3 regions of the Streptomyces sp. SS1-1 genome follow, and region 3 is predicted to be linked to each of the others. Evidence: riboswitches for the same ligand, from Rfam matches in the RefSeq annotation. Region 3 holds a riboswitch; each other region holds the start of a gene.
What was found. A riboswitch is a leader RNA that binds a small molecule or an ion and turns the genes downstream of it on or off. The one in region 3 is predicted to bind thiamine pyrophosphate.

Region 1: another riboswitch for thiamine pyrophosphate. It lies ahead of thiC (phosphomethylpyrimidine synthase ThiC); the one in region 3 lies ahead of thiO (glycine oxidase ThiO).
Region 2: another riboswitch for thiamine pyrophosphate. It lies ahead of F8R89_RS25495 (thiamine ABC transporter substrate binding subunit); the one in region 3 lies ahead of thiO (glycine oxidase ThiO).

The regions. Positions count from the first base shown of each region.
Region 1 is NZ_WBXN01000004.1:3,604,285-3,613,966, forward strand. It holds gene hisC (histidinol-phosphate transaminase) at 1-847, opposite strand, end outside; gene F8R89_RS17775 (LacI family DNA-binding transcriptional regulator) at 1,284-2,396, shown strand; gene F8R89_RS17780 (metallophosphoesterase) at 2,661-3,752, shown strand; gene F8R89_RS17785 (hypothetical protein) at 3,945-4,817, shown strand; gene F8R89_RS36770 (hypothetical protein) at 4,849-5,337, opposite strand; gene thiC (phosphomethylpyrimidine synthase ThiC) at 5,390-7,192, opposite strand; TPP riboswitch at 7,185-7,341, opposite strand; gene F8R89_RS17800 (YibE/F family protein) at 7,413-8,903, shown strand; gene F8R89_RS17805 (SsgA family sporulation/cell division regulator) at 8,976-9,413, opposite strand; gene F8R89_RS17810 (IclR family transcriptional regulator) at 9,510-9,682, opposite strand, start outside.
Region 2 is NZ_WBXN01000004.1:5,208,513-5,218,194, reverse strand. It holds gene F8R89_RS25500 (ABC transporter permease) at 1-1,449, opposite strand, end outside; gene F8R89_RS25495 (thiamine ABC transporter substrate binding subunit) at 1,425-2,516, opposite strand; TPP riboswitch at 2,596-2,701, opposite strand; gene rlmN (23S rRNA (adenine(2503)-C(2))-methyltransferase RlmN) at 2,726-3,832, opposite strand; gene F8R89_RS36860 (hypothetical protein) at 3,958-4,116, opposite strand; gene F8R89_RS25480 (hypothetical protein) at 4,605-7,019, shown strand; gene F8R89_RS25470 (IS5 family transposase) at 7,446-8,252, shown strand; gene F8R89_RS25465 (hypothetical protein) at 8,194-8,700, opposite strand; gene F8R89_RS25460 (NUDIX hydrolase) at 8,996-9,463, opposite strand; gene F8R89_RS25455 (GntR family transcriptional regulator) at 9,482-9,682, shown strand, end outside.
Region 3 is NZ_WBXN01000004.1:1,889,552-1,899,233, forward strand. It holds gene F8R89_RS09785 (hypothetical protein) at 1-187, opposite strand, end outside; gene metF (methylenetetrahydrofolate reductase [NAD(P)H]) at 245-1,168, opposite strand; gene thiE (thiamine phosphate synthase) at 1,371-2,018, opposite strand; gene F8R89_RS09800 (Rv2175c family DNA-binding protein) at 2,268-2,633, opposite strand; gene F8R89_RS09805 (NAD(P)/FAD-dependent oxidoreductase) at 2,710-3,894, opposite strand; gene F8R89_RS09810 (hypothetical protein) at 3,951-5,144, opposite strand; gene F8R89_RS09815 (hypothetical protein) at 5,269-5,613, opposite strand; TPP riboswitch at 5,666-5,777, shown strand; gene thiO (glycine oxidase ThiO) at 5,775-6,935, shown strand; gene thiS (sulfur carrier protein ThiS) at 6,932-7,132, shown strand; gene F8R89_RS09830 (thiazole synthase) at 7,136-7,930, shown strand; gene pknB (Stk1 family PASTA domain-containing Ser/Thr kinase) at 8,049-9,682, shown strand, end outside.

The DNA of each region.
Region 1 (9,682 bases), 1.7 Mb from region 3:
GCTCGCACACCAGCGAGCCCACACGGCCGATCAGCTCGTCCTCCGCGCGCAGCGAGGCGATCGCCGCCTCCTGCGCGATCTGGCTGACGCCGAACGGGACCGCCGTCTTGCGCAGGGCCGCCGCGACCGGCTCATGGGCGATGGCGAAACCGACGCGCAGACCGGCGAGGCCGTACGCCTTGGAGAAGGTCCGCAGGACGCAGACGTTCGGGCGCTCGCGGTAGATCTCCACGCCGTCCGGGACCTCGGGGTCGCGGATGAACTCGCGGTACGCCTCGTCCAGCACCACCAGGACGTCGCGGGGCACCCGGTCGAGGAACCGCTCGAGCTCGGCCCGCCTCACGACCGTGCCGGTCGGGTTGTTCGGGTTGCACACGAAGACCAGCCGGGTGCGGTCGGTGATCGCGTCGGCCATCGCGTCCAGGTCGTGCACATCGCCCGGCGTCAGCGGCACCTGGACCGGCGTGGCGCCGCTGATCCGCGTGATGATCGGGTACGCCTCGAAGGACCGCCAGGCGTAGACGACCTCGTCGCCCGGTCCCGAGGTCGCCTGGAGGAGCTGCTGGGCGACACCGACCGAGCCGGTGCCCGTGGCCAGGTGCGACGCCGGGACGGCGAAGCGCTCGGACAGCTCGTTCATGAGCCCGGTGCACATCATGTCCGGGTAGCGGTTGAACGACGCGGCGCTGGCCGTCACCGTCTCCATCACACCGGGCAGCGGCGGATAGGGGTTCTCGTTGGAGGACAGCTTGTAGGCCACCGGGCCACCGGCCGCGGCGGGCTTGCCCGGCTTGTAGGTGGGGATCCCCTCCAGCTCGGCGCGCAGCTTGGGGCTCGTCTCGCTCACCGCAGTCCTCCTCGCGACCACCGGCGGCCCATCACCACCGCCGGCTCCAATACTCCTCACCTTATGAGGATTCGGCTCCGATGCGTACAGGGGAGACGGTCCGGCTGCCGGCCACCGCGTCACACCCGATCCCGCCGCCATCCAGGGCATCGTCGTACGAAGGCGTACGAAAGCAGGGGCGCGCCGCACATATATCTATGCGCCGGTAGCTCGCGCCGTGGCGCGCATCCCTCGTGCAGGTGAGTTGAGACCTCTTCGAAACATCGGGCAGGGGGCAGGCCCACACCCGCCGACACGTCACGTCCTACTATTGGATCGTTCAACTCTCTTGGTTTCCAAGGGCATTGGCGTCGGATGACCATGCAGAAACGTGTCTGTCAACGCGTGCATATGCGTCCGCACTACCCCACCCGATGAGCCCTACTATCGGCTCGCCATGACAGCAGCAGGGAAGCACCAGGTGAGCCGCGCGGAAACCTCTCGCCGGGGCGGCCGGTCCAGCCGGGCGGGTATCAGAGACGTGGCCGCCGCCGCCGGGGTCTCCATCACGACCGTCTCCGACGCCCTCAACGGCAAGGGCCGGCTCCCCGACGCCACCCGACGCCATGTCCGCGAGGTCGCCGACCGGCTGGGCTACCGCCCGTCGGCCGCCGCCCGCACCCTCCGTACCGGCAAGTCGGGCCTCATCGGCCTGACGGTGACCACGTACGGGGATGAACCTTTCACCTTCACGGAGTTCGCGTACTTCGCGGAGATGGCCCGGGCCGCGACCTCGGCCGCGCTCGCCCGCGGCTACGCCCTCGTCATCCTCCCGGCGACCTCGCGCCACGACGTGTGGTCGAACGTCGCCCTCGACGGCACCGTCGTCATCGACCCGTCCGACCAGGACCCGGTCGTCAGCGAGCTGGTGCGGCAGGGCCTGCCGGTCGTCTCCGACGGGCGCCCGGCCGGCGCGCTGCCGGTCACCGCCTGGGTCGACAACGACCACGAGGCCGCCGTCCTCGGCATCCTCGACCACCTGGCCGACGCCGGTGCCCGCCGTATCGGCCTGCTCACCGGCACCACCACCGACACGTACACCCATCTGTCGACCACCGCGTATCTGCGCTGGTGCGAGCGGGTCGGCCAGGACCCGGTGTACGAGGCCTACCCGGCGCACGACCCGTGCGCGGGCGCCGTCGCCGCCGACCGACTGCTCGCCCGGCCCGACCGGCCCGACGCGGTCTACGGCCTGTTCGACCCGAACGGCACGGATCTGCTCGCCGCCGCCCGTCGCTACGGCATGCGCGTACCGGACGACCTGCTTCTGGTGTGCTGCAGCGAATCCACGGTGTACGCGAACACCGAGCCGCCCATCACCACGCTCTCCCTCAAGCCGCGCCGCATCGGCACGGCCGTCGTGCAGCTCCTCATCGACGCCATCGAGGGGGTCGACTCGGAGCAGCCGGTCCAGCAGGTGATACCGACGGAGCTGATCGTGCGCACGTCGTCCCAGCGACGCCCGCCGCGTACGACGGTCAGCCCGCCGAGGTCCCCCGAGGACCGGTAGACACCGACCCGGGGCGCGTCGCACACAGGTCCGTGGGCGCGTCCGGGGTGGTCGTCGAGCGGGTGACGAGCCGGTCGTCGAGCGGGCGATTTCCCCCTCAACCGGGGCGAAAGCCGCACCGGACGGGAGTCCTGCTCCGATTCACCACCCCTGGGTCATCACATGGCGCGATCGGCATTCCTATGATGGGCGCACGACACCGCGGGCCGCTGCGACCAGGCAGTCCGAAGCGGTGCAGCTGCGGCGCGATGGTGGAGGGGTCTGATGACTCAGGGGGCCGGTCAGGGACCCGAGGTGGAGCGGACGGCGACGTTGCGCGACTTCCGGGTGCCCGCTTACGTGCACGAGACCGGTCCGTACGCCCAGGCCACGCACCCCGGTGACGTGGCGCCGCCGCCTCCCGCCGAGACCTACCCGGAGCCGTACCCCGAGGGCTACACGCCCACCGAGCGCGACCTGCCGGTCATCCAGCGCGGCGACACGGTCCAGGTGCAGGTCGAGCCCGTCTCCGTCCCGGTCCAGCAGTCCACCGACGGCCCCGGGCCCCTGTTCGTCGTCGGTGACGTGCACGGCTACCTGGACGAGCTGACGGCCGCCCTCCAGGAGAAGGGCCTCATCGACTCGGCCGGCAGCTGGTGCGCGGGCACCGCCCGGCTGTGGTTCCTCGGCGACTTCACCGACCGCGGCCCCGACGGCATCGGCGTCATCGACCTGGTGATGCGGCTGTCCGCGGAGGCCGCCGCCTCCGGCGGCTACTGCAAGGCCCTCATGGGCAACCACGAGCTGCTGCTGCTCGGCGCCAAGCGGTTCGGCGACACCCCCGTCAACTCGGGCGCGGGCACCGCCACCTTCCAGGCGGCCTGGCTGCTCAACGGCGGGCAGAAGACCGACATGGACCGCCTCCAGGACCACCACCTGCAGTGGATGTCCCGGCTCGACGCCGTCGAGGAGGTGGACGGGCATCTGCTGGTGCACTCCGACACCACCGCCTATCTCGACTACGGCCGGTCCATCGAGGAGGTCAACGACACCGTCCGCGAGACGCTCACGCGCAACGACGCCGACGAGGTCTGGGACCTGTTCCGCAAGTTCACCAAGCGGTTCTCCTTCCGTGACGAGGGCGGCGCACAGGCCGTGCGCTCCCTGCTCGATACGTACGGCGGCACCCGGATCGTTCACGGCCACAGCCCGATTCCGTATCTGCTCGGCGAGGTCGGCTCCGAGGACGGCGAGGACGACTCCGGGCCGCTGGTCGAGGGCCCGCACGTGTACGCGGACGGCCTCGCGATCGCCATGGACGGCGGCGTGACCATGGCCGGAAAGCTGTTGGTCCAGCAACTTCCGCTGGAGATCTGACCGTTCGGCGGTGACGCGTCCCCCGGTCACGGGGGGCGCAGGGAGGCGCGGACCGGGGCCCAATTTTGGCAAACCCCCTGTCACCGTGTGCCGGAACCGCTCTACCATCGGCTTATCCGTAGCAGGCTCCCCTCCGTTTCTGCCCGACGGCTCGTTGGCATGCGAGCCCCAAGCCCTACGGAGCATCGGGGGATGCACATGAACAGCGTTCCGCAGCACCTGCTCAGCGAGGACCGCCAGGACTACGAGCGGATCCTCGACGAGGCGCTGCGCTCCGCCCCACACCGCCCGGAACTGGCCGCTGTCGGACAGCGGCTCAACCCCGAACAACTGCGCACCATGGCGCTGAACGCCACCGCGCTCATCACGGCCGCCGCGGCGACCGAGTACCAGCACTATGTGAAGGTCCGTGAGGAACTGCGCCAGCCGGCGCCGTCCAGCTCTTCGTCGTCGTCCCGTGAGACCGGCTCCGGTGAGCCGGGCGGGGGCGCGATGGGACTCGCCACCACCGTGGGAGAGGTCGCCGAGACCGCGGGACCCGGCCTCGTCGCCGTCCTCGCGGTCCTGGCACCCGTCCTCGCCGGCACCGCCGCAGCGATATTCCTGCTCGTCGGATACATCCTCAAGATGTTCAACCCCGAGCAGGCCTTCGCCCAGACGATGCTCACCACCGGATGGGTCTTCGGAGCCATCGCGGCGGCGGCCATCCTGGTCGCCGGCGCCGGGCTCCTGCTGACCGCCCTGCGCAACCGGCCCGCCCTCGACGGCACGCCCTACGGCGCGCTGAGCGAGGAAGTGGTCCTGGCCAGGGACGCCTGGCGGGAGGCCCTGCTGGAACGCGGCATCCTGCCCTTCCTGCGGGACGCGCTCGCCGACGCCGGCACGGCCGCCGCCCTGCACCCCACCTCACCGTCGACCCCGGCGGGCCGGATGCCGAACCTCGGCTACGGCCGCCCCGGGTTCAGCAGCCCGGACGAGGGCCCCGCCGGGGGCCACCGCCCACGCTTCTCGAGCCCGGACTACACGAGCCCGGACTTCGGAGGCCCGGAACACCAGCCGGAGTGAGGCGCGGCCCCGGGCCGCTGGCCCCCTCGCGTCACCGTCCCACGGTGAGTGCCCAGCGGACCCCGGACGGGGCGGCCACGTGCACGGTGCCGTGGTCGCGGGCGCGCTTCTGTGACAACTGGTTGAGGGTGCCGCTGACTTCTCCCTCGACGCATTCGAGGGGAAAGCTCATCCCGACCGGTTCCCCGGAGACGGTCAACGTGCCCCGGCCCTGGCAGTTCACGAGGATCGACAGGGTCCCGGCCTGGATGCCACCGCGAAGGGCCACCTCACGGTTGCCGCTGACGTTCACGGCCTGAGCCACGACCTCTCCCCCGGGAAGGACCGGGGCTTCGGTCACGGTCTCCCCGGGCACGCGCTCGGCACGCTCCGACGGCGTCGCGCCGGCCGTGGAGGCCTCGGCGTGGTGCGGCACGGTGTGAGGGGAGGGCGCTGCCCGGTCCTGGCCACTGCTGCAGCCCGTCAAGGCGACGACGGCCGCGATTCCCCCGATGACGGCGCACTTCTTCAGTTCACGCACAGGAGTCAGTGTCCCCCGCGAAGTACGCGAGGGACACCGGGAGTTCGGACGATCAGTCCGCGATCGGCAGATACACCCTGTTGCCCGCCGCCGCGAACTCCTTGGACTTCTGGGCCATGCCCTCCTCGATCTCGTCCTGGGAGCCGCCGTGGCGCCGGCGGATGTCCTGGGAGATCTTCATCGAGCAGAACTTCGGCCCGCACATCGAGCAGAAGTGGGCCGTCTTCGCGGGCTCGGCCGGCAGGGTCTCGTCGTGGAACTCGCGTGCCGTGTCCGGGTCGAGCGCCAGGTTGAACTGGTCCTCCCAGCGGAACTCGAAGCGGGCGTCGGACAGGGCGTCGTCCCACTCCTGGGCGCCCGGGTGGCCCTTGGCGAGGTCCGCGGCGTGCGCGGCGATCTTGTAGGTGATGACGCCGGTCTTGACGTCGTCACGGTTGGGCAGGCCCAGGTGCTCCTTGGGCGTCACGTAGCAGAGCATCGCCGTGCCCCACCAGGCGATCATCGCCGCGCCGATGCCCGAGGTGATGTGGTCGTAGGCCGGGGCGACATCCGTCGTCAGCGGGCCCAGCGTGTAGAACGGGGCCTCCTCGCAGATCTCCTGCTGGAGGTCGATGTTCTCCTTGATCTTGTGCATCGGGACGTGTCCCGGGCCCTCGATCATGGTCTGGACGTCGAACCGCTTGGCGATGGTGTTGAGTTCCCCGAGCGTCCTCAACTCCGCGAACTGCGCCTCGTCGTTGGCATCCGCGATCGACCCCGGCCGCAGGCCGTCGCCGAGCGAGTACGTCACGTCGTAGGCGGCGAGGATCTCGCAGAGCTCCTCGAAGTTCTCGTACAGGAAGCTCTCCTTGTGGTGCGCCAGGCACCACGCGGCCATGATCGAGCCGCCCCGCGAGACGATGCCCGTCTTACGGTTCGCGGTGAGCGGCACGTACGGCAGGCGCACGCCCGCATGGACCGTCATGTAGTCCACGCCCTGCTCGGCCTGCTCGATGACCGTGTCCTTGTAGATCTCCCAGGTCAGTTCCTCGGCCTTGCCGTCGACCTTCTCCAGCGCCTGGTACAGCGGCACCGTGCCGATGGGCACGGGCGAGTTGCGCAGCACCCACTCGCGCGTGGTGTGGATGTTGCGGCCGGTGGAGAGGTCCATGACCGTGTCGGCGCCCCAGCGGGTCGCCCAGGTCATCTTCTCGACCTCCTCCTCGATGGAGGACGTCACCGCCGAGTTGCCGATGTTGGCGTTGACCTTCACCAGGAACCGCTTGCCGATGATCATCGGCTCGATCTCCGGGTGGTTGACGTTGGCGGGCAGGACCGCCCGCCCCGCGGCGATCTCCGCACGGACCACCTCGGGGTCGACGTTCTCCCGGATCGCCACGAACTCCATCTCGGGGGTGATCTCCCCCCGGCGGGCGTACGCGAGTTGCGTCACCGCCTGTCCGTCACGGCTGCGCCGGGGCTGGCGCGGCCGTCCCGGGAACACCGCGTCGAGGTTGCGCAGACCTCCGCGCGGCGCGGTGTGCTTGATCCCGTCGTCCTCGGGCCGCACCGGCCGGCCCGCGTACTCTTCGGTGTCCCCGCGGGCGATGATCCAGTTCTCCCGCAGCGGGGGCAGCCCGCGGCGGACGTCGGTCTCGGCGGCCGGATCGGTGTACGGGCCCGAGGTGTCGTACAGCGTGACCGACTGCCCGTTGGTGAGGTGCACCTGGCGGACCGGCACCCGCAGATCGGGGCGTGAGCCCTCGACATACGCCTTGTGCCAGCCGATGGACTTCCCGGCCTCAGCGGAGGATTCGCCCGGCAGGGGCGATTCGTCCTGGTTCGAGGCAGGCGTGCGCGCGTCCTTGATGGTCATGAGACCTACTCCCTACGCCGGCATTACCCGGTAACAGGTTCGGCGGTCGACGCAGCGGTGTCCGTCCGCCGATGTTTCATGTGAAACATCGCTGGGACGGAGGTCAGCGCCCTCTCAGCCCGGTGCTCCGAGCTCCCGCGTGTACAAAGGTGCCTCCACGCTAGCGCCCGTCCGGGCGCGGTGAACAGAGGGCCCCCACCGTTCTTGCGATGATCGGGCGGTGACCACGACGCATGAACCTCCGTACCCGCCGCACGAACCGCGCCGCGGCCACGGCCCGGGCGACGACCCCGACCGGCACAACGACCCTGCGGAGCACCGGGGTTCAGGGGCGCCAGGAGGCGGGCCCGACGGCGGGCACGGACACGGACCCGAGCGCGGCCCCGGCCATGGGCACTCCCACAGCCACTCCCACGGTCCGGCCGCTCCCGTCTCCCGGCATCTGCGCAAGGTCATCGCGGCCGTCCTCATCCCGTTCGCCGCGGCGGTGGTCGTCGGCCTCGCCGTGCTCTGGCCGGGCGGCGCCCCCGCGCACGAGCGGACCGGTGTCGGCTTCGACCGGCAGACCCATCAGGCCACGGTCACCAAGGTGGTCGAGCTGAGCTGCAAGGACGTGGGCGCCGGCGGGGCTCCGCCGGCCGGGGGCGACTCGGCCGCGCAGGGCTCCTCCGGCAGGCGGGAGGAGAGCGGCACCTGCAAGAAGGCGACCATCCGCGTCGACACGGGGGACGACAAGGGCCGTACGTTCACGGAGATCGTCCAGCCCGACCAGTCACGGCAGTTGAGCGAGGGCCAGGAGGTCGTGGTCGCCTACGAACCGTCCGCCCCCAAGGACCTCCAGTACGCCGTCGCCGACGTCAACCGGCGCGTCCCGCTCACTTTGCTGGCCGGGATCTTCGCCGTCGCCGTCGTACTCGTCGGACGGCTGCGGGGCGTCATGGCGCTGGTCTCGCTGGCCATCAGCTTCCTGCTGCTCAACTTCTTCATCCTGCCGGCGATCCTGCAGGGCTCGAACCCGCTGGTCGTGGCGGTGGTGGGGGCGAGCGCCATCATGCTGATCGCGCTCTACATGTGCCACGGCCTCTCGGCGCGCACGTCGGTCGCGGTCCTCGGCACCCTGGTCTCGCTCCTGCTGATCGGCGTCCTCGGCTCGGTGTTCATGGACTGGGCGGCGCTCACCGGCAACACCGACGACAACACGGGCCTCATCCACGGCCTGTACCCGTCCATCGACATGAGCGGTCTGCTGCTGGCCGGGATCATCATCGGCTCGCTCGGTGTGCTCGACGACGTGACGGTCACCCAGACCTCCGCCGTCTGGGAGCTGCACGAGGCCAACCCGGCGATGGGCTGGCGCGGCCTGTACCGGGCGGGCATCCGCATCGGCCGCGACCACATCGCGTCCGTCGTCAACACGCTCGTCCTCGCCTACGCGGGCGCCGCGCTGCCCCTGCTGCTGCTGTTCTCCATCGCCCAGAGCGGCGTCGGCACGGTCGCCAACAGCGAGTTGGTGGCCGAGGAGATCGTGCGCACGCTGGTGGGTTCCATCGGCCTCGTCGCCTCCGTGCCGGTGACGACGGCCCTGGCGGCGCTGGTGGTGTCGGCCGACCGTCCCGAGCCCGGTACGGCGCCCGCGGGCCCCCGGCAGGCCGTCACGGGCCCGGCACCGGCCACGGGGCGGGGTGGGCGCGGACGCCGCCGTAAGCGGTGAGGCGGGGCCTCCGAGGCGCCCCTGACGTCCGCTGAAGCGTTACGCCACTCCCGCACCCGGCGACCGTGTGCGTCAGCCCGCGCTCTGCTCCTCGGCGAGGATGCGGTCCAGCGCCTCGTCGAGATGCGCGTCGAAGTCGGCGAGCGCCCCCTCCTGCCCGAGCGGCACCAGCTTGTCGGTGCGGTCCAGGAACGCCACGAGCGGTGCCACGGAGGAGCGGAACAGCGCCTGGTCCGGGCCGACCTGGAGCCGGATCAGCACATCGCCGAGGGTGTCGGAGCCGGCCGGGGAGACCCGTACGTCGCCCTCGCCGCAGGGCCTGCCCACGCCGTCGACCAGCAGCTCACGCCCGAAGGCCCAGGTGACCGGGGCATCACCGGGCAGATGGAACGTCAGCCGCACGGCATAGGGATCACAGGTCTCGTAGCGCAGTTCCACCGGGATGCGGAAGGAGAGCTCCTCGGAGACGAGAAAGCTCATCATGACCTCTGCCTGTACGGACTCGCGCATCGCCTACCCCGTCGGTTGCCTTCGACTGGCCGGGACGGACCCCGACACTGGTGGAATCTTGCTGAACGTACACGAGAGATCACAAGGAGTGAGTTTTCAGATACTGATAGAGAGCGCGAGTGACCCCAGGAGCCGGCCGATCTCGGCCTGGAGCCGGCACACCGCCGAGGGCAGCCGGTCGGCCTGGTGGAGGGGGAGCGACAGGGCGATCGTCGCGGCCGTCGTGCCCACGGTGATCGGGATGGCCGCGCACACCGTGCCGAGGGCGT
Region 2 (9,682 bases), 3.3 Mb from region 3:
CCCGGCCGCGATCAGCAGCGCCCGGCGCACCATCGGCAGGTCGATCTCCCGCCACACCCGCCAGGGCGAGGCGCCGAGCACCGCGGCGGCCTCCCGCAGCCGGTCGTCGACGGCCCGCAGCACGGGCAGCATCGTCCGCACGACGAAGGGCACCCCGACCAGCGCCTGCGCGAGCGGCACCAGGATCCAGCTGCTCCTCAGATCGAGCGGCGGCTCGTCCAGGGAGATCAGGAACCCGAACCCGACGGTCACCGCGGACACCCCGAGCGGCAGCATCAGCAGCGCGTCGAAGCCCCGGACGAACCGGCCCGCGTCCCGCCGGCTCAGCGCGGCCGCCGCCGGCCCGCCGACCAGCACGGCGATGAGGGTGGCGACGACGGCGTACTGGAGGGAGTTGCCGATCGCCTCGATCGGCGCGACGAGGAAGACCCCGCCGTCGGACTCGGTGAGCGCCCGGTAGTAGCCGAAGCGGGGTGCGTCCAGCGACCGCCGCACCAGCACGGCCAGCGGCAGCAGCAGAAGGACGGCGATGACGGCCAGGACACCGGCCAGCAGCGCCCACTGCCCGGCCCCGCGCGGCCGCCGCGCCGTCCGGGCCGCGTCGACGAGCCGCAGGGTGCTCTCCCGCCGCCGTACGGTCCACGCGTGCACGGCGAGGATCGAGCCGACAGCCGCGAACTGCACGATCGTCAGCACGGCGGCCGTGGACAGGTCGAAGATCTCGGAGGTCTGCCGGTAGATCTCGACCTCCAGGGTGGAGAAGGCCGGACCGCCGAGGATCTGGACCACGCCGAAGGACGTGAAGGTGAACAGGAAGACCATGAGCGCGGCGGCGGCCACGGCGGGCCCGAGCGCCGGCAGCGTGACGGTCCGCCAGGCGGTCCAGCGGGACGCCCCGAGCATCCGGGCGGCCTCCTCCTGCCGGGGGTCCAGCTGGGCCCACAGACCGCCCACCGTCCGTACGACGACGGCGTAGTTGAAGAAGACGTGCGCGAGCAGGATCGCCCACACGGTGGTGTCCAGCCGTACGCCCCACAGTTCGTCCAGCAGCCCGCCGCGGCCGACGAGCGCGAGGAACGCCGTGCCGACGACGACCGTGGGCAGCACGAACGGCACGGTCACCACGGCCCGCAGGACCTGTTTGCCGGGGAAGTCGAAGCGGGCGAAGACATAGGCGCCGGGCAGCGCGATCAGCAGGGTGAGCGCGGTGGAGGCGAGGGCCTGCCAGGTGGTGAACCACAGCACGTGCCGGATGTCGGACTGCCCGAGCACGTCCCACAGCCGCCCGAACCGCCACACCCCGTCGACGTGCAGGCCGCGCGCGACGATCGCGGCGACCGGGTAGGCGAAGAAGACCGCGAAGAACGCGACGGGCACGGCCACGAGACCGAGCCGCGCCGCCGCGCCCCGCGTACGGCGCCCCTTTACCTGAGGACGAGCGAGGTCCACGACTTGACCCAGTCGTCACGGTGGGCGGCGATCTTCGCCGGCTCCATGGTCTCGGGGTTCTTCGCCGCCGGCCCGTACTCGGTGAACTCCTTCGGCACCTGGGCGCCCTCGCGCACCGGGTACACGAACATGTTCATCGGCATGTCGGCCTGGAACGTCTCGGACAGCAGGAAGTCGATCAGCGCCTTGCCGCCCTCGGCGTTCTTGGCGTTGCTGAGCAGACCGGCGTACTCGACCTGCCGGAAGCAGGTGCCCTCCACGACCCCCGTCGGCGCGTCCGAGGGCCGCGGGTCGGCGTAGATCACCTCGGCGGGCGGCGAGGAGGCGTACGAGACGACGAGCGGCCGGTCACCCTTGGCCTTCTTGCCGCCGGCGGAACCGGAGAACTCCTCGTTGTACGCCTGCTCCCAGCCGTCGACGACCTTGACGCCGTTGGCCTTCAGCTTCTTCCAGTAGTCCTGCCAACCGTCGTCGCCGTACTTGGCGGCGGTGCCGAGCAGGAAGCCCAGGCCGGGCGAGGAGGTCGAGGCGTTCTCGGTGACGAGGAGGTCTTTGTACGCGGGCTTGACCAGGTCGTCGAACGAGGTCGGCGGGGTGAGCTTGTGCTCGCTGAAGTACGCCTTGTCGTAGTTGACGCAGACGTCGCCGGTGTCGACGGGGGTGACGCGGTGCTTGTCCTGGTCGACCCGGAACTCAGGCGCGACCTTGCCGGAGCCCTTGGCCTCGTACGACTGGAACAGGCCGTTGTCGAGGGCCCGGGACAGCAGGGTGTTGTCGACGCCGAAGAAGACGTCGCCCTGGGGGTTGTCCTTGGTCAGGACGGCCTTGTTGACGGCCTGCCCGGCGTCGCCGTCCTTGAGGACCCGGACCTTGTAGCCGGACTGCTTCTCGAAGGCGGCGAGGACGTCCTTGGACACGGCCCACGAGTTGTGGCTGACGAGGGTGACGGTCCGGGAACCGCCGCCGCTGCCGCTGCCGTCGCCGGAGCCGTCGGACGACCCGCAGCCGGCCAGCGTGACGAGCCCCAGCCCAACGGCCAGGACCGTGACCTTCTTGGTGATGCCCACTTGATTCCTCCTGGAGTGACCAGGAAGAGACGCGGCCCTGCCCGTGGCCCCGGGGAGGGGCTCGGGCAGGGCGCAACAGCTCGAGTGATGACCGATCTCCCTACCCAGAATGACCTGGGCCAGGTTCGGAGGGTCTGCGGCCGGTGCCGCACTCTCAGCGCTGTGGCGCTCCCCTGTCGGAATATGCAGATGTGTTGACGCCGGTCAGACTACCGCTCGGTGGCGGCGAGCTGACCACACGCCCCGTCGATCTCCTGACCACGGGTGTCCCGGATCGTCACCGGCACACCGTGCGCGGCGATGGCCTCGACGAACGCCTTCTCGTCCTCGGGCCGCGAGGCGGTCCACTTCGATCCCGGCGTCGGGTTCAGCGGAATCAGATTCACATGCACGGGCTTGCCCTTGAGCAGCCGCCCGAGCCGGTCACCACGCCAGGCCTGGTCGTTGATGTCCCGGATGAGCGCGTACTCGATGGACAGCCGGCGACCGGACCGGGCCGCGTACTCCCACCCGGCGTCCAGCACCTCCCGCACCTTCCACCGCGTGTTCACGGGGACGAGGGTGTCGCGCAGCTCGTCGTCGGGGGCGTGCAGCGAGATGGCGAGCCGGCACTTGAACCCCTCATCGGCGAACCGGTGAATGGCAGGCACGAGCCCGACGGTCGAGACGGTGATCCCCCGCTGCGAGAGCCCCAGCCCGTCCGGCTCCGGATCGGTGAGCCGCCGGATGGCCCCGACGACACGCTTGTAGTTGGCGAGCGGCTCACCCATCCCCATGAAGACGATGTTGGACAGCCGGGCCGGCCCCCCGGGAACCTCCCCGTCCCGGAGCGCCCGCATCCCGTCGACGATCTGATGGACGATCTCGGCGGTGGACAGATTCCGGTCGAGGCCGGCCTGGCCGGTCGCGCAGAAGGGGCAGTTCATCCCGCACCCGGCCTGCGAACTGATGCACATGGTGACCCGGTCCGGGTACCGCATCAGCACGGACTCCACGAGCGTCCCGTCGAACAGCCGCCACAGCGTCTTGCGCGTGGTCCCCTCGTCGGTCGACAGATGCCGCACGACGCTCATCAGCTCGGGAAACAGCTCCTCCCGCAGCTTGGCGCGGGACCCGGCGGGGATGTCGGTCCACTGCTCCGGATCGTGCGCGTACCGCGCGAAGTAGTGCTGCGAGAGCTGCTTGGCACGAAACGGCTTCTCGCCGATCGCGGCGACGGCGTCCTTGCGCTCACCGGGCGTGAGATCGGCAAGATGCCGCGGCGGCTTCTTGGCTCCGCGCGGGGCGACGAATGTGAGTTCTCCGGGTGCAGGCATAACCCTTCCAGTGTGGCAGATCAACTCTGGATGCCCAGGCCGGAGCGGGGTGGGGGCGGTCACCCACGGGTGCCGTCTGTCATCGTCGGCCAACCTCGCACGGCCCAGGGACGGCCCAGCAGCGATCACTCGTCGGCCGCCTGCCACTCGTCGAGCCGGACCTTGACCTGGTGGTTATGTGCGGTGTGCCAGTAGACCGCCCCACTGACGAAGGTGCCCAGGGCCGGGAGGTCCATCCCCTGCGGCATGGCCGTGATCTCCGCCAGCGCTACGGCGTGCGGCACGCCGACTATCCGTATGAAGACGCCGAAGGGCCGGCGACCGATGACCTCTCCGGTGACCCGGGCCTCTATAGGCAGGGCCGCGACGGTTGCCTCCCAACTGCTCCGCACCAAGTCCGCGGCGGGCACCTCAGGACCCGTAGGCCACGCGTACTCATCCATCGGTAGATCATGGCCCTGGGACTGGTGCTTAGAAGATGTGGGCATGTCTGACCAGGTCAGCGCGATCGGCGGACGCCGACGCCCTGCTGCGCTGCCGACCTTTCACCGCCCTTGCCGTCACACCACCACACGTCACAGTGCTGGTGTGTTCGCTCCAGAGCAAGCCCTGGAGCCCACGGTGTGGCACGTCTCAGCACCAGAGCAGAGCATGTGTGCACTGCCGAGGTGGGCGACGAGGCCGTAAGTAATTTCAACCTGATGCAGGTGCGAAGCGCTCAGTGCTGGCTACCATGACCCACCTGAGCTTTGGTCAGCAGGGGGGACGGGTCATGGCCGCGTCGAAGTATGAGATCGGGTTCGAAGTTATTTCAGATCTGGTCGACTCCGACGACAAGTCGAGGAGTCGAAATGAGGCAACCACTCGTCTACATCTAATCGACCGAATCATCTTCGATGCCCTGCAGTGGCCTAGAGAGCAATGCACTCCGGAGGAGAGCCACGAGGGCTTGTATGCCGACTACGTCCTCGGACTACCTAAGCGGCAGATGATTGTCGAGGCGAAAAAGGAGGGCACCTATTTCGAGTTGCCCCTAGACGCTAAGGCAAGAGAAGTCTCTTTGCCTGCCCTGGCCCGAGGTAACGGAAACCTGAACGCCGCGCTAAAGCAAGTGGGAGGATACTGCACTAGCCGAGGAATTCCCGTAGCCGTCGTTTGCAACGGACGCCAACTGGTGGCGTTCATCGGGAGTCGAGTCGACGGCATTCCGCCGACTCAGGGACGTGCGATTGTTTTCCGTAGTCTTGCTGAGATGAAGGACGACTTCCAGACTCTATGGAATTGCTTGTCCTACCCAGCGATCGAGCGTAGACACCTGGAAAGTCGAGTCACGAGCGAGACGCTCCCACCCCCTCCAGAGAAGCTATCCCGTCGGCTTCTGCGCTATCCAGGGGTTAAAAAGAGGAATGAACTAGAACACGAACTTAGGACTCTAGGCGAGATCTTCCTGCAGGATCTCGTCAAGGACGAAGACTTCAAAGATGATTTCATCGAGAAGTGCTACTGCAGCAGCGGCGCCCTGTCTCAGTACGCCCTAATCAGTAAGGAGATTCTGAAAAATCGCTACGCGGCATCTGGGCAGGGAGTGAAGAAGACTGTCACCTCCGCAAGCGACAAGAAAGGCGTATCAAAAGACCTACTGAATGCCGTACTGGCGAAAAGCGTGACGAAAAGACCCGTGATCCTTCTCGGCGATGTCGGGGTCGGAAAAACGAGCTTCATCAAGAATCTCGTGGCGGTAGAGGCAAGTGAAGAGTTGAAGCGGGGAATTGTCCTCTACGTGGATTTCGGCAGAGAGCCTGCCTTGCGTACCGACTTGCAGAACTACGTACTCGACTCCTTCGAGCGACAGCTTCGCGAGAAGCATCAAGTTAACCTTGCTAGCGATACCTTTGTGCGCGGCATTTACCACGGCGACTTGCTGGCCCTTCGGGAGGGTATCTACGGGTTCCTGCGCGAATCGGATCCGAACGCCTATCGACTGAAGGAAGTGGAGCTCCTAGCCTCAAAAATCGCAAATAAGAGCGGTCACCTGAAAAAGGCGATCGAACATCTGACAACGGGCGAGCGCAGAACCGTGGTCATTTTCTTGGATAACATTGACCAGCGTCAAGATGATTTTCAAGAAGAGGTATTTCTTATCGCGCAGAGCATGGCCGAAACCTGGCCGGTCACTTGCTTCGTCACGCTTCGCCCTTCCACCTATAACAAAAGTAGAAGGCAAGGATCGCTTAGCGCTTATCAAAACCGAGTCTTCACTATTTCACCCCCTCGTATCGACCTGGTAGTACAGAAGCGTCTCGAATTCGCTCTGGATCAGTTGCGCGATGGAGGACTCTCACTTTCGGGCGAGGGAGTTTCCGTCGAGAGCCACCTGCTGCGCGAATATATTGAAGTAATAGCTGACTCCATCGAGCGTAATCCGTCCCTTGCGGAGTGTATCGACAACGTTAGTGCTGGCAACGTTCGTGACGCTCTTGACCTGTTGACCATTTTCGTTGGAAGCGGCCATGTGGATACCGGGAAAATTCTTGAGATCAAAATCAAGAAGGGCTCCTATTTTATCCCGCTTCACGAATTCCTTCGGGCTGTCATCTACGGAGACAACGAACACTACTCGCCAGATAACTCGTTCGTTGCTAATATGTTTGATGTTATTTCACTGAATAGCTCCGAGCATTTCCTTATGCCTCACATGATGGATTATTGCCTGCGATCCTCTCAGAGCCCTCATTCCGAGATGGGCTATGCGCTGCAGAGCGAGGTGTTCTCATACCTGCAGTCGCTGGGATATCACGATCTACAGATTAGTTCTGCTTTCTCGCGTGCAGAGCGAGCAAAGCTGTGCGACTTCGTCATGGCGGATGAGGAAGCGCCAACTCGGTTGCGTATTACGCAGAGGGGCGCTTACATTTTACGGAAGCTGATCACCGAGTTTGTTTACGTAGATGCCGTTGTGGTGGATACGCCCATCCTTGATGAGGGTTTCAGGGAAATAATCGCCGACGTTCGATCAATCGAGGATAGGCTTGATAGGGCGCGTCACTTCCTTGGTTACTTGGATACTTGCTGGGAGGACGCTCCCCATCCTGACGGCGGGTTCGACTGGCCTTCAGTCTCTTCTGCACTAGGCCGTGGCATTGAGGAGGTTAGTAGGCGGCTGGATGCTAGGAAGCGGGAAAGGTAACACCAAGGTCGGTGGAACGGCTTTGGGCTGGAGCTGCTTTGGGGCGAGTGATCATGGCCCCGTAAGCTTCCGGCGAGTCGGGCAGTCTGTGGACCTGCCCGTTAAAGCACGACGTTGGGGCCATGATCTTAGAGGCTCGCCCCAAAGTGGCTGCCTAACTGGCTGTTCTCTATCCGTTCGCGTGCTCGGTCGGCCTCGAACAGGGGCCTGGATCGGGTGAGATTGCTGGTGGCGAGGCATGAGAGAAGGGCCTCTTGGTAGCTCGCGGATGTCGAGTCCAGCGAGGAGCAAGAGGCCCTGTTGTCGAAGTGTCGCGTGGTCACGGTCGCCGGGTCCAGTCCGGTCACTCCTGGGTGTGACTGTCTCGCCCACAGGTTCGGGAACGCGGCCGACAGGCCGGAGCGCCTGCCCCGGTACGGCTCGGACATGAGCGATGCCGAGTGGGCTCTGGTACGGGATCTGCTCCCGGTTCCTGGATGGCTGGCCGGTCGGGGCGGGCGGCCGGAGGGCTACTGCCACCGGCAGATGATCGACGCGGTGCGCTACCTCGTCGACAACGGCATCAAATGGCGAGCAATGCCCTCGGACTTCCCGCCCTGGCCGCGGGTGTATGCCTTCTTCGCCCGCTGGCGGGATGCGGGATTGATCGCCGAGCTGCACGACCGACTGCGCGGGTGTGTCCGCAGGGCTGAGGGCCGTGACCTGGAGCCGAGTGCGGCGGTCATCGACTCGCAGTCGGTGAAGGCGGACGCCACCGTCGCCCTCACCTCGCGGGGCTTCGACGCCGGGAAGAAGATCAATGGACGCAAGCGGCACCTGCTCACCGACACCCTTGGACTGTTGCTGTCCGTGCAGGTCACGCCGGCGTCCACGACCGACCGGGACGCCGCCCGGACCCTGCTGTCGGCGGCGACGGGCTGCTTCCGGCAGCTGTCACGGGTCTGGGCCGACGGCGGTTACACCGGCCACCTCGTCGACTGGGCTACCGCGCACCTCGCCCTCGTCCTGGACGTCGTCCGCCGCAGCGACGACGTCCAGGGCTTCCAGGTGCTGCCCCGCCGCTGGGTGGTGGAGCGATCTTTCGCCTGGTTCCTGCGCAGCCGACGCCTGGTCCGTGACTACGAACGGCGCACCGACACCAGCGAAGCCGTCATCCTGTGGTCGATGACCACCCTCATGAGCCGCCGCCTGGCCGCCCGGCAGCACAGCCCTGCTCCGCTGCGGGCAGCGTGAACCTGCCCGGTTTGACTTCGACCAGCCAGCCCCGTTCCACCAGCCTCTTCAGCCGTGCCCTCGCACCCTCGACGCGGGAGGCGGACGCACTGTCCCAGCCCAGCACCACCGCCGCCCGCCGGGCGCCGAGCCCGTCGCCTCCCGCCTCCACCGCGGCGGCCATCAACGCCTGGTAGTCCACCGACAACACCTCGCTTCCAGGGGCGTTGTCCCGGTGGGGCACCGCCCGGCGCGGCCCCACCGGCTTCTTCTGCGGTGCTCTGCCGCCCACCACGGCGGGCGCCTCCTCCTCGGCCAGCGCCTCCAGATACTGCTCCAGGCCGATCACCCGGCGCCTGAGCACCTCTTCGGCCTCCGCCAGAGCCGTCCGCACCCGCTCCAACTCGGCTTCGAGATCTTCCACCCGCACCGCCGCGGCCTTCTGCCGCGATTCCAGCACCGCCCGCATCGACGGCATCCGCCACCCCCACAACGTCTCGACCAGCAACGGACCGAGACTCCCTCGCCAGCCGCCATGCCATGCCGGACCAGCGGAAACCGCACACGAGGTTCGGAAAGAGAACGACCTCTAAAGCCGTGGAGACGACCGCCCCAGCCACAGAGGGTGTCTCTCACCTTCATGCCCGCAGTCGCCGAGCGCGCCGCCGGGCGCGGCCAGCCGGGGCGAAGACAGGAGGCAGGCCGCGCCGCAGAGGCGGCGCGCGCCCGCGCCGTGCGCGGGCCTTGATGAAGTAGGGAAAGTCTTATCCCGCTGCGATGAGGTGCCGGCCGTCATGGCTTCGTACGTGGGGACCGTTGCCATCCAAGGCATCCAACAGTCTGATCGCGAAGACCTCGGACATGCGCTCCGCCACCTCGTCGGGCGTGAGCCAAGCAACCGCCGTCGACTCGTCGGACGTCCGTTCCTCGCCGCCGGATGGCTTGCAGCGGAAGACTAGGGCGACGATGCCTCGGGTCGTGTTCTTGTAGACGCCGGTGAGTTCGTCCACCTCGACCTGGATGCCTGTCTCCTCCAGGACCTCGCGGGCGACGCCCGCTTCGGGGGTCTCTTCGAGTTCGAGTACGCCGCCGGGGAGCTCCCAAGTGCCGTTGTCGGCGCGGCGGATCGCCAGGAGGCGCCCGTCCTCGCGCACCACGGCTCCGGCCACGGATACCGAGTGCAGCGATGGTGCCTGCCTTGCCTCCTGTGATTGACTCATGTACAGGAGCATAGGAGGAAGAGAAGGACTATGGGAACCGCGGTAGGAGGAGACAAGGCTGTACCTCGGTACGTGCAGATCGCGAACGAGATCGTTCAGCAGATCCGGGCAGGGGTCCTCAAGCCTGGTGACATGGTGCCGAGTGAGTCCGAGCTGATTGACCGCTACGGCGTCTCTGGCGGCACCATCCGTAAGGCCATGGTCGAGGTGCGTGCGAGCGGCCTCGTCGAG
Region 3 (9,682 bases):
TGGCGAAGGTGGCGGCGCCCACGCCGATGATGACCACGGATCGCGTGAGCACGCCGAGGACGACGGCGAGGAAGCCGACGAAGGCGACCAGCCGCCAGCGCAGCCGCGCCTTGTACTGCAGCAGCACCTCGCCGAGCAGCCACAGCGCGACGACGCCGAACGCGATGTAGAGGACCGTCAAGCCCATGTACGCCCCTCTCCCAGTGGCCGCCTACGCAGTGTGACGTATATCAGGACGACCGGTCTAGGCCTGCGGTGGGTGGTGCAGGCCCAGGTTCTCGTGGATTTCCAGTGTCGCCGTGGAGTTGTTGAGCGTGATGAAGTGCAGTCCGGGCACTCCCTCGGCCAGAAGCCGTGCGCAGAACTCGGTGGCGAACTCGATACCGATGGAGCGTACCGCCGCGGGATCGTCCTTCGCTGTGAGGATCCGCTCTCTCAGGGCGTCCGGGAACGACGCGTTGGTGAGCGAGGGGATCCGTTCGAGCGTCCGGACGGATCCGATGGGCATGATCTCCGGGATGATCGGGGTGTCGCAGCCGGCGGCGGCGACCCGGTCGCGCAGCCGCAGGTAGTCCTCCGGGTCGAAGAACATCTGCGTGATCGCGTAGTCCGCGCCGGCCCGGCACTTGTCCACGAAGTGCCGGACGTCGGTCTCCGGGTCGGCGGAGCGCGGGTGCATCGCCGGGAAGGCGGCGACGCCGACGCAGAAGTCCCCGGACGCCTTGATCAGTTCGACGAGTTCGGCGGCGTAGGTGAGGCCGCGGGGGTGCGCCACCCAGTCGCCCAGCGGGTCGCCGGGCGGGTCGCCGCGCAGGGCCAGCATGTTGCGGATCCCGGCGTCGGCGTACTGCCCGATGATGTTCCGCAGGTCGGCCACCGAGTGGTCGACGGCGGTGAGGTGGGCGATCGGCGTGAGCGTGGTGTCGGAGGCGATGGCCTCGGTCGCCTTGACGGTGCCGGCGCGCGTGGAGCCCCCGGCGCCGTACGTCACGGAGACGAAGTCGGGCCGGACGGCCTCGACCCTGCGCAGCGCGTTCCACAGGTTCCGCTCGCCCTTGGGGGTCTTGGGGGCGTAGAACTCGAAGGAATACGTCGTCTTGCCGGTCGCGAGCATCTCGCGCACGGTACGAGCGTGGTCCGACCTGATGGATGCGGTGCCGAGGGCCATACCCGCAGGTTAACCAGGGGTACCCGGTCCCCCAACCGGACGCCGGACATTTGCCCGATTTGTCGGGCCCGTGTCCACCCCTTGGACAGATCGCGGCCGAAAAGCACCCCGAACCCCCTCCAAGATCCCCACCCGCCCACCATCCGAGACAACCCGGCGCCGAAAATGAGACGCCGGTTCAGGCGCCGGTGCAGACGCCGGTTCAGTCCTGCCGCAGCCGCTTCGCGAACTCGGCGGCGGCGGCACCGGGGTCGTCCGCCTCCGTGAGGGCCCGGACGACGACGACCCGGCGGGCCCCGGCCTCCAGCACCTGGTCGAGATTGCCGAGGTCGATGCCGCCGATGGCGAACCAGGGGCGCTCGGTGCCGAGGGCGGCGGTGTGGCGGACCAGGCCGAGACCGGGGGCGGGCCGGCCGGGCTTGGTCGGGGTGGGCCAGCAGGGGCCGGTGCAGAAGTAGTCGACGCCCTCCTGGACGGCGGCCGCGTCGGCCTCCTCCTCGCTGTGCGTGGAGCGGCCGATCAGGACGTCGGGGCCGAGGATCGCCCGGGCCGCGGGGACGGGCAGGTCGCCCTGCCCGAGGTGCAGGACGCCGGCGCCGGCGGCATGGGCCACGTCGGCCCGGTCGTTGACGGCGAGGAGTTTGCCGTGCCGGGCGCACGCCTCGGCGAGGACCCGCAGATGCTCCAGCTCCTCGGCGGCCTCCATGCCCTTGTCGCGCAGCTGCACGATGTCGACGCCACCGGCGAGCACGGCGTCCAGGAACTCCGCGAGGTCGCCCTGGCGCCTGCGGGCGTCGGTGCACAGATAGAGCCGGGCGTCGGCGAGTCGCGCGCGGGCGGTGTCGGACATGCGGGGCCCCCTGGGGTCGGTGGTGCCGGGGTCCGGACGGGTGCCGGACGCCTGGCACGGTACCCGGGGCCCTCCGCCGGGGTCCTGCGCAGGGCACGGGTGCACCGCGGGGGTCCTGTGGAGGGCACGGGTGCGCCGCGGGGCGCGCGATGCGGATGCCGCGCCCCGGGCGTACGCCCGCCGGCCGGTGTTCCGGGCCGCGTGTCGTCCGCGGCGCGGGTCCGGCCGGACGGGCCGGGTGCGGTCGGGTCAGACGGCGAGCGCCTGGGCGCGGCGCTTCACCTCCGTGCCGCGGTTCTCGCTGAGGGCCTGCGCGGGCGTGCCGGGCAGGGAGGGGTCGGGAGTGAAGAGCCACTCCAGCATCTCTTCGTCGGTGAAGCCGTCGTCCCGCAGGAGCGTCAGGGTCCCGGTCAGGCCCTTGACGACCTTGTCCCCGTCGATGAAGGCGGCGGGGACGTGCAGCGCGCGGTTCTCACCCCGGCGTACGGCGATGAGCTGGCCCTCCTTGACCAGCTGCCGGACACGGGTCACCTCGACGCCGAGCATCTCGGCGATGTCGGGAAGGGTGAGCCAGGCGGGGACGAGAGCATCGATCTTTGCGTCAATCTCGGTCACGGGAACAAGCCTGCCATCTGGCACCGACAGTCGGAAGTCAGGCCGGTCCGGCCGGGCGCCGCCGCGCCCCGGAGCGTCACGCCGTCGCCGCCTTCAGGGGCCGCGCGGGGTCGGCCAGCAGCGAGGCGTCCATCGGTGTGCCCGCCTCGATCAGCCGCCGTCCCTGGGCGAGGTCCCGGGGCCGGCCCACCGCCAGGAGGGCGGCCAGCCGCCCTTCCCGCAGCCAGCACACCGACCAGGCGGGGCCCGCCGGGTCGCCGCGCCACAGCAGGGTGTCGGCGCCCGGGTGGTGTCCGGCGTACTGCACGAACCGGCCGAACTGCTCGGACCAGAAGTAGGGCACGGGGTCGTAGCGCGCGGTGGTCTCGCCGAGGATGCCGGCGGCGACCGTGCGCGGCCCCTGGAGGGCGTTGTCCCAGTGGTGGACCAGCAGCCGCTCGCCGTAGCGCCCGGAGGGGAAGGAGGCGCAGTCGCCGACCGCGTACACGTCCGGCGCCGAGGTGCGCAGCCGGTCGTCGGCCAGCACCTCGCCGTGCGCGCCGAGCGCGATGTCCGAGCCGGTGAGCCAGGCGGTGGCGGGCCGGGCCCCGATGCCGACGACGACGGCGCCGGCGGGCACGCGCGTGCCGTCGTCCAGGACGACCGCTCCGGCCTCGACGCGCTCCACGCGCGTGCCGGTGCGCAGGACGGCACCGCTGTCCGCGTACCAGGCGGCCATCGGCGCGGCGACCTCGGCGGGCAGGGCGCCCGCGAGCGGCCGTTCGGCGGCCTCCACGACGGTGACCGCGCAGCCGGCCTCGCGGGCGGCGGTGGTGAACTCGGCGCCGATCCAGCCGGCGCCGACGACCACGACGTCGTGCTGCCGGGCGAGCACCGGGCGCAGCCGTTCGGCGTCGTCCAGGGTGCGCAGCAGGTGCACGCCGGGGACGCCCTCGGTGCCGGGCAGCCGCAGGGGTTCGGCACCGGTGGCGAGGACCAGCACGTCGTACGGGACGGGCCCGGTCTCGGTGTCCAGGACGCGGTCGGCGGTGCGGACGCCCAGCACCTCGCAGCCGAGGCGGAGTTCGACGCCGAGCGCCTCGAAGTCGACGTCGAACGCGGAGCCCTCGGCCGTGCCGAGCAGCACGGCCTTGGACAGGGGCGGGCGGTCGTAGGGCTGGTGGGCCTCGGCGCCGATCAGGGTGATCGTCCCGGCGAAGCCCTTCTCCCGCAGGGCGACCGCCGTCTGCACACCGGCCATGCCGGCGCCGGCGACGACCACGGACCGCGGTGACTGGGTGGTTGGCTCGCTCACCCGATCACCATAGACACTCGTCGTCAGCTCGGGTTCCGGCCCCGCCCGCGGCGCGCGACGGCGAGCGTGCCCGCACCCGCGACCACCACCGCGGCGGCCACGCCCGTGAGGGGCAGCGTCGAGGAGCCGGTGTCCGCCAGTTCGCCGCCCCCCGTGGTTCCGGCGCCACCGGTCGACGTCGACCCGCCGGCCGTGCCACCCGCCGAGCCGCCTGTCGAGCCACCCGTCGAGCCGGTCGTCCCTCCGCCCGTCACGTCCAGCGTGATGTCGGCCTTGTCGTTGGACCTGTCGGGGTCGAACGAGCGGTGTTCGGGGCTCAGCGCGATCGAGCCCTTGGCGCCGGCGATCCGCTTGTCGATCCTCAGCTTGAACGTGTAGGCCAGGTGGGCGTCCTCCTCCATGTTCAGACCGAAGTGCGAGGGGCAGTGATACGTCCCGCCCTTGTCGTGGCAGTAGTAGTCGCGCTTGACGACCGAGGTTCCGGCGGGAAGCCTGATCAGGATCTGGACGCCCGACACCCCGTCCTCCTCCAGGAGCCAGGCGGGCCCGGCGTTGGCGAACGCCACCTTCATCGTCACCGTGTCGCCGACCTTCCCGCTCAACGCGGTACCCGTCACCTGCTGGTCGGCCGTGTTGACGGTGGTGACCGGCACGCGGACGTACTGCGCGGAACCCGCGCCCCCGGCCGGCCCCTCGACCAGTCCCACGGCCGGCGCGGTCCCCTGCTCCGACGGCTCCCCGTTCTCGTCGTCCGACGGGGCGGACCCGTACCCGATCCGCAGCCGCAGCCTGTCGTTGTAGGCGCGGTCCAGTGCCTTGACCCGGAGAGGCTTCTCGGGCGTGAGGACGGCGCCCGGCTCCACCGGCTGGTCGTACGCGCACGTCGCGGTCCAGTACTCGGGCATCTCGTCGTAGGACCTGACGTGCTGCACACGGCAGTTGGAGGGGACGTCCACGAAATCGAGCCCCCGGGTGACGGAGTAGGAGACCCACGCCTTCTCGGCGGTCACGGTGCCCTTGTTCGCCACGGTGACCGGCAGGTCGAACGTGTCCCCCGGCCGCAGCCCATGGACCGGCTCGACGCCTCCGAGGACCAGGTCGGGTTCGGCTTCCTCGCCGAAGGCGGCGGGAGCCGCGGCCAGCACGATCAGGCCGGCGGCGCCGAGGGCGCCGGCGACGGCACGGGAGGCGCGGCGGTGGTACGGGAGTGTCGGCATGGAGACATCCTCTGCTGGGACGCGGGAGGCGGACGGCGCCTTCCGGGGGAACGGCCCTTCTCCGGTTGGACCCTCGCGGATCTCCGACGGTTGTACGCCCGGCGCCTTCTCCGCCGTACCGCCGTCAGGACGCGGGCACCTGCTCGACGACACTGGTGCCGCTGCCCGCCTGCGACTCCCACTCCCAGGTCTCCGTCAGGCGCACGCGCCCGTCGGGGAGTTCGCCCACCGTGGACACGCAGTGGCCCGAGGAGGTCGTGCCGTCCCGCTTGAGCTGCACGTACCGGAAGTCCAGCCGGTCGCCGTCCCGGGTGCCGACAAGGTGCCCGCGCACGACGTCGCCGCCGGTGTACTCGGCCCAGACCACGCCGTCCCGCTCGTGGTAGGTGAACCGGGTGCGCGTCCCCACCTGCCCCGGCGCCTGGTCGGCGACGGGGGCGAGGACGAGACCGTCGAGCGAGCGGGCCATGCGGGGAGGCTCCCTTACCGATACCTGGGGCTGCGGGCTAGGGTGGCCACCGTAGAGCACTCGCGGGAGCCCGGACGCACCGGGCTGAGAGGGAGGCTGGCGGCCTCCGACCGTACGAACCTGATCCGGGTCATGCCGGCGAAGGGAGGGGCTGGACGCCCATGTCCTCACGTACGTCAGACGTCCTCGTCGTCGGGGGCGGGATCATCGGCCTGGTCACGGCGTGGCGGGCCGCGCAACGCGGGTTCGCCACGTCCGTGGTGGACCCGGAGCCGGGCGGCGGGGCCGCCCAGGTGGCGGCCGGGATGCTGGCCGCCGTCACCGAACTCCACTACGGCGAGCAGACGCTGCTGGGGCTCACCCTCGAATCGGCCCGCCGCTACCCGGACTTCGCGGCCGAGCTGACCGACCTCACCGGGCACGCCCTCGGCTATCGCCGCTGCGGCACGCTCGCCGTCGCCCTGGACGCGGACGACCGCGCCCACCTGCGGGAGCTGCACGCCCTGCAGACCCGTTCGGGGCTGGACTCCGCGTGGCTGACCGGCCGGGAATGCCGGCGTCTGGAGCCGATGCTCGCGCCCGGTGTGCGCGGCGGGCTGCGGGTGGACGGCGACCACCAGATCGACCCCCGGCGGCTGGCCGGGGCGCTGCTGGAGGCGTGCGAGCGCGCCGGTGTGACCTTCCACCGGGCCTGGGCCGAGCGCCTGGACCTCACGGCGGACCGGGCGGCGGGGGTCACCACCACGGACGGCACGGCGCTGCGCGCGGACCGGGTGGTCCTCGCGGCGGGCAGCCTGAGCGGCCGGCTCGCGGGCGTCCCGGACGACGTACGGCCGCCCGTGCGGCCCGTGAAGGGGCAGGTGCTGCGGCTGACCGTGCCGAGGGGCCTCGCGCCGTTCCTGAGCCGTACCGTGCGCGCGATGGTCCGGGGCAGCCAGGTGTACCTGGTGCCGCGCGAGAGCGGGGAGCTGGTCGTCGGGGCGACGAGCGAGGAGCTGGGCTGGGACACGACGGTGACCGCGGGCGGCGTGTACGAGCTGCTGCGCGACGCCCACGAGCTGGTGCCCGGCATCACCGAGCTGCCGCTGACCGAGACCCGGGCGGGCCTGCGCCCGGCCTCCCCCGACAACGCGCCGCTGCTCGGCCCGACCGCCCTCGACGGGCTGCTGCTGGCCACCGGTCACCACCGCAACGGCGTGCTGCTGGCGCCGGTCACCGGCGACGTCCTCGCGCATGTCCTGGCCACCGGTGAACTGCCGGACGCGGCCCGCGACTTCACTCCGCTGCGGTTCGCCGCCGTCCCCCAGGAGCAGCCGGCATGAACATCTCGCTCAACGGGGAGCGGCGCCGTGTCGACCCCGGCACCGCGCTCGACGCCGCCGTCCGGCTGCTCACGGCGGCCCCCTCCGGGGTGGCCGCCGCCCTCAACGAGACCGTCGTCCCGCGCGCGCAGTGGCCGTCGACGCCGCTGCGCGAGGGCGACCGCGTCGAGGTCCTGACCGCCGTCCAAGGAGGCTGACCCATGGCCGACGACCCTCTCCTCCTCGGGGACCTGTCCCTCGGCTCCCGGCTGATCATGGGCACGGGCGGGGCGCCCAGCCTGGACGTCCTGGAGCGGGCGCTGGTGGCGTCCGGGACGGAGCTGACGACCGTCGCGATGCGGCGGGTGGACCCGTCGGTGCACGGCTCGGTCCTCTCCGTCCTCGACCGGCTCGGCATCCGGGTGCTGCCGAACACCGCGGGGTGCTTCACGGCGGGCGAGGCGGTGCTGACGGCCCGCCTCGCGCGCGAGGCGCTCGGCACGGACCTGGTCAAGCTGGAGGTCATCGCCGACGAGCGGACCCTGCTGCCGGACCCGGTCGAACTGCTGGACGCGGCGGAGACGCTGGTGGACGACGGGTTCACGGTGCTGCCGTACACCAACGACGATCCGGTACTGGCGCGGAAGCTGGAGGACGCCGGGTGCGCGGCGATCATGCCGCTGGGCTCCCCCATCGGCTCCGGGCTCGGCATCCGCAACCCGCACAACTTCCAGCTGATCGTGGAGCACGCGCGCGTGCCGGTGATCCTGGACGCGGGGGCCGGGACGGCCTCGGACGCGGCCTTCGCGATGGAGCTGGGCTGTGCGGGCGTGATGCTCGCCTCGGCGGTGACGCGGGCCCAGGAGCCGGTGCTGATGGCCGACGCGATGCGGCACGCGGTCGAGGCGGGCCGGCTGGCGCGCCGGGCGGGCCGGATCCCCCGGAGGCACTTCGCCGAGGCGTCCTCCCCGGTGGACGGCCTGGCCCGGCTGGATCCGGAACGGCCGGCTTTCTGAACGTACGTTCGATGAAGGCATCCGGAGGCTGAGTCGTCCGTCACAGGACGGTCGCAGTCCCGCCCCGATCCCGGCCGGACCGGACGGGGTGTCGGTGACGGCTCGTACACTCACCTGCGTGGATACGACCCTTCAGGACCCTCTGGTCGGGCAGGTGCTCGACGGCCGCTATCGCGTGGACGCGCGGATCGCGGTCGGCGGGATGGCCACGGTCTACCGGGCCCTGGACACCCGCCTCGACCGCGTGCTCGCGCTCAAGGTGATGCATCCGGCGCTGGCGGCGGACGGGGCGTTCGTCGAGCGGTTCATCCGGGAGGCGAAGTCCGTCGCCCGGCTGGCCCATCCGAACGTGGTCCAGGTCTTCGACCAGGGCACCGACGGGTCGTACGTCTATCTCGCGATGGAGTACATCGCGGGCTGCACCCTGCGGGACGTCCTGCGCGAGCGCGGGGCGCTCCAGCCGCGGGCCGCGCTCGACATCCTGGAGCCGGTGCTCGCCGCGCTCGGCGCCGCCCACCGCGCGGGCTTCGTGCACCGGGACATGAAGCCGGAGAACGTCCTGATAGGGGACGACGGCCGGGTCAAGGTCGCCGACTTCGGCCTGGTGCGCTCGGTGGACACCGTGACCAGCACCACCGGGGCCGTCCTCGGCACCGTCTCGTACCTCGCGCCCGAGCAGATGGAGCAGCCGGGCGCGGCCGACGCCCGTGTCGACGTGTACGCGTGCGGTGTCGTCCTGTACGAGATGCTGACCGGCGAGAAGCCGCATGACGGGGACTCCCCCGCCGTGGTGCTCTACAAGCATCTGCACGACGACGTCCCGCCGCCCTCCGCGGTGGTGCCGGGCCTGGCCTACGAGCTCGACGAGCTGGTCGCCTCCGCCACCGCCCGCACCCCGGAGGTCCGTCCGTACGACGCCGTGGCCCTGCTCGCGCAGGCCCGTGTGGCGCGCGCGGCGCTCACCGACGAGCAACTGGACGCGATGCCCCCGCAGGCCCTGTCCGACGGGCATGACAACGCCGACGACCGCACGAGCGTGATCCCGCGCGGGCTGACCGTGGCCCGGCCGCTGCCGGTCGACGGGGACGAGCCCGTGCACCGCACCAGCCGGCTGGAGATGCCGCCGCCCCCGCCCACCGGGCCGCCCCGCGCGCGGGGCCCGCGCCGGCCGCGCAGCCCGCTGGTCGTGGTGGCCGCCGTGCTGCTGGCCCTGGGCCTGGGCGGGGGCATCTGGTACATCAACTCCGGCCAGTTCACCGAGGTGCCGCCGCTGCTGTCGAAGACCGAGGCGCAGGCCCGGGACCGGCTGGAGCAGGACGGGCTCGACGTCGGCAAGGTGCGGCGCGCGTACAGCGACACCTTCGACCGCGGCACGGTCGTCAGCACGGACCCGAAGCCGGGCGCCCGCATCCGGCAGAACGACGCCGTGGACCTGGTCGTCTCCCTCGGCCCGAAGACGGTGAAGGTGCCCGACCTGCGGGACCGCCCGCTCGCCGAGGCGCGGGCCGCGCTGAAGGAGCGCGGCCTGGAGCCGGGCATGGTGACGCGCGAGTTCGACGACGAGGTCGCGCGCGGCTCCGTGATCTCCTCGTCCCCCGGCGACGGCTCCACCGTCCGCTCGGGTGCCGCGGTCGCGCTCACCGTCAGCAAGGGCAGCCCGGTCGACATCCCGGACGTCACCGGCGAGAGTGTGGAGGACGCGCGGGCCGAGCTCCAGGAGGCCGGTCTGAAGGTCAAGATCGCACCCGCCCG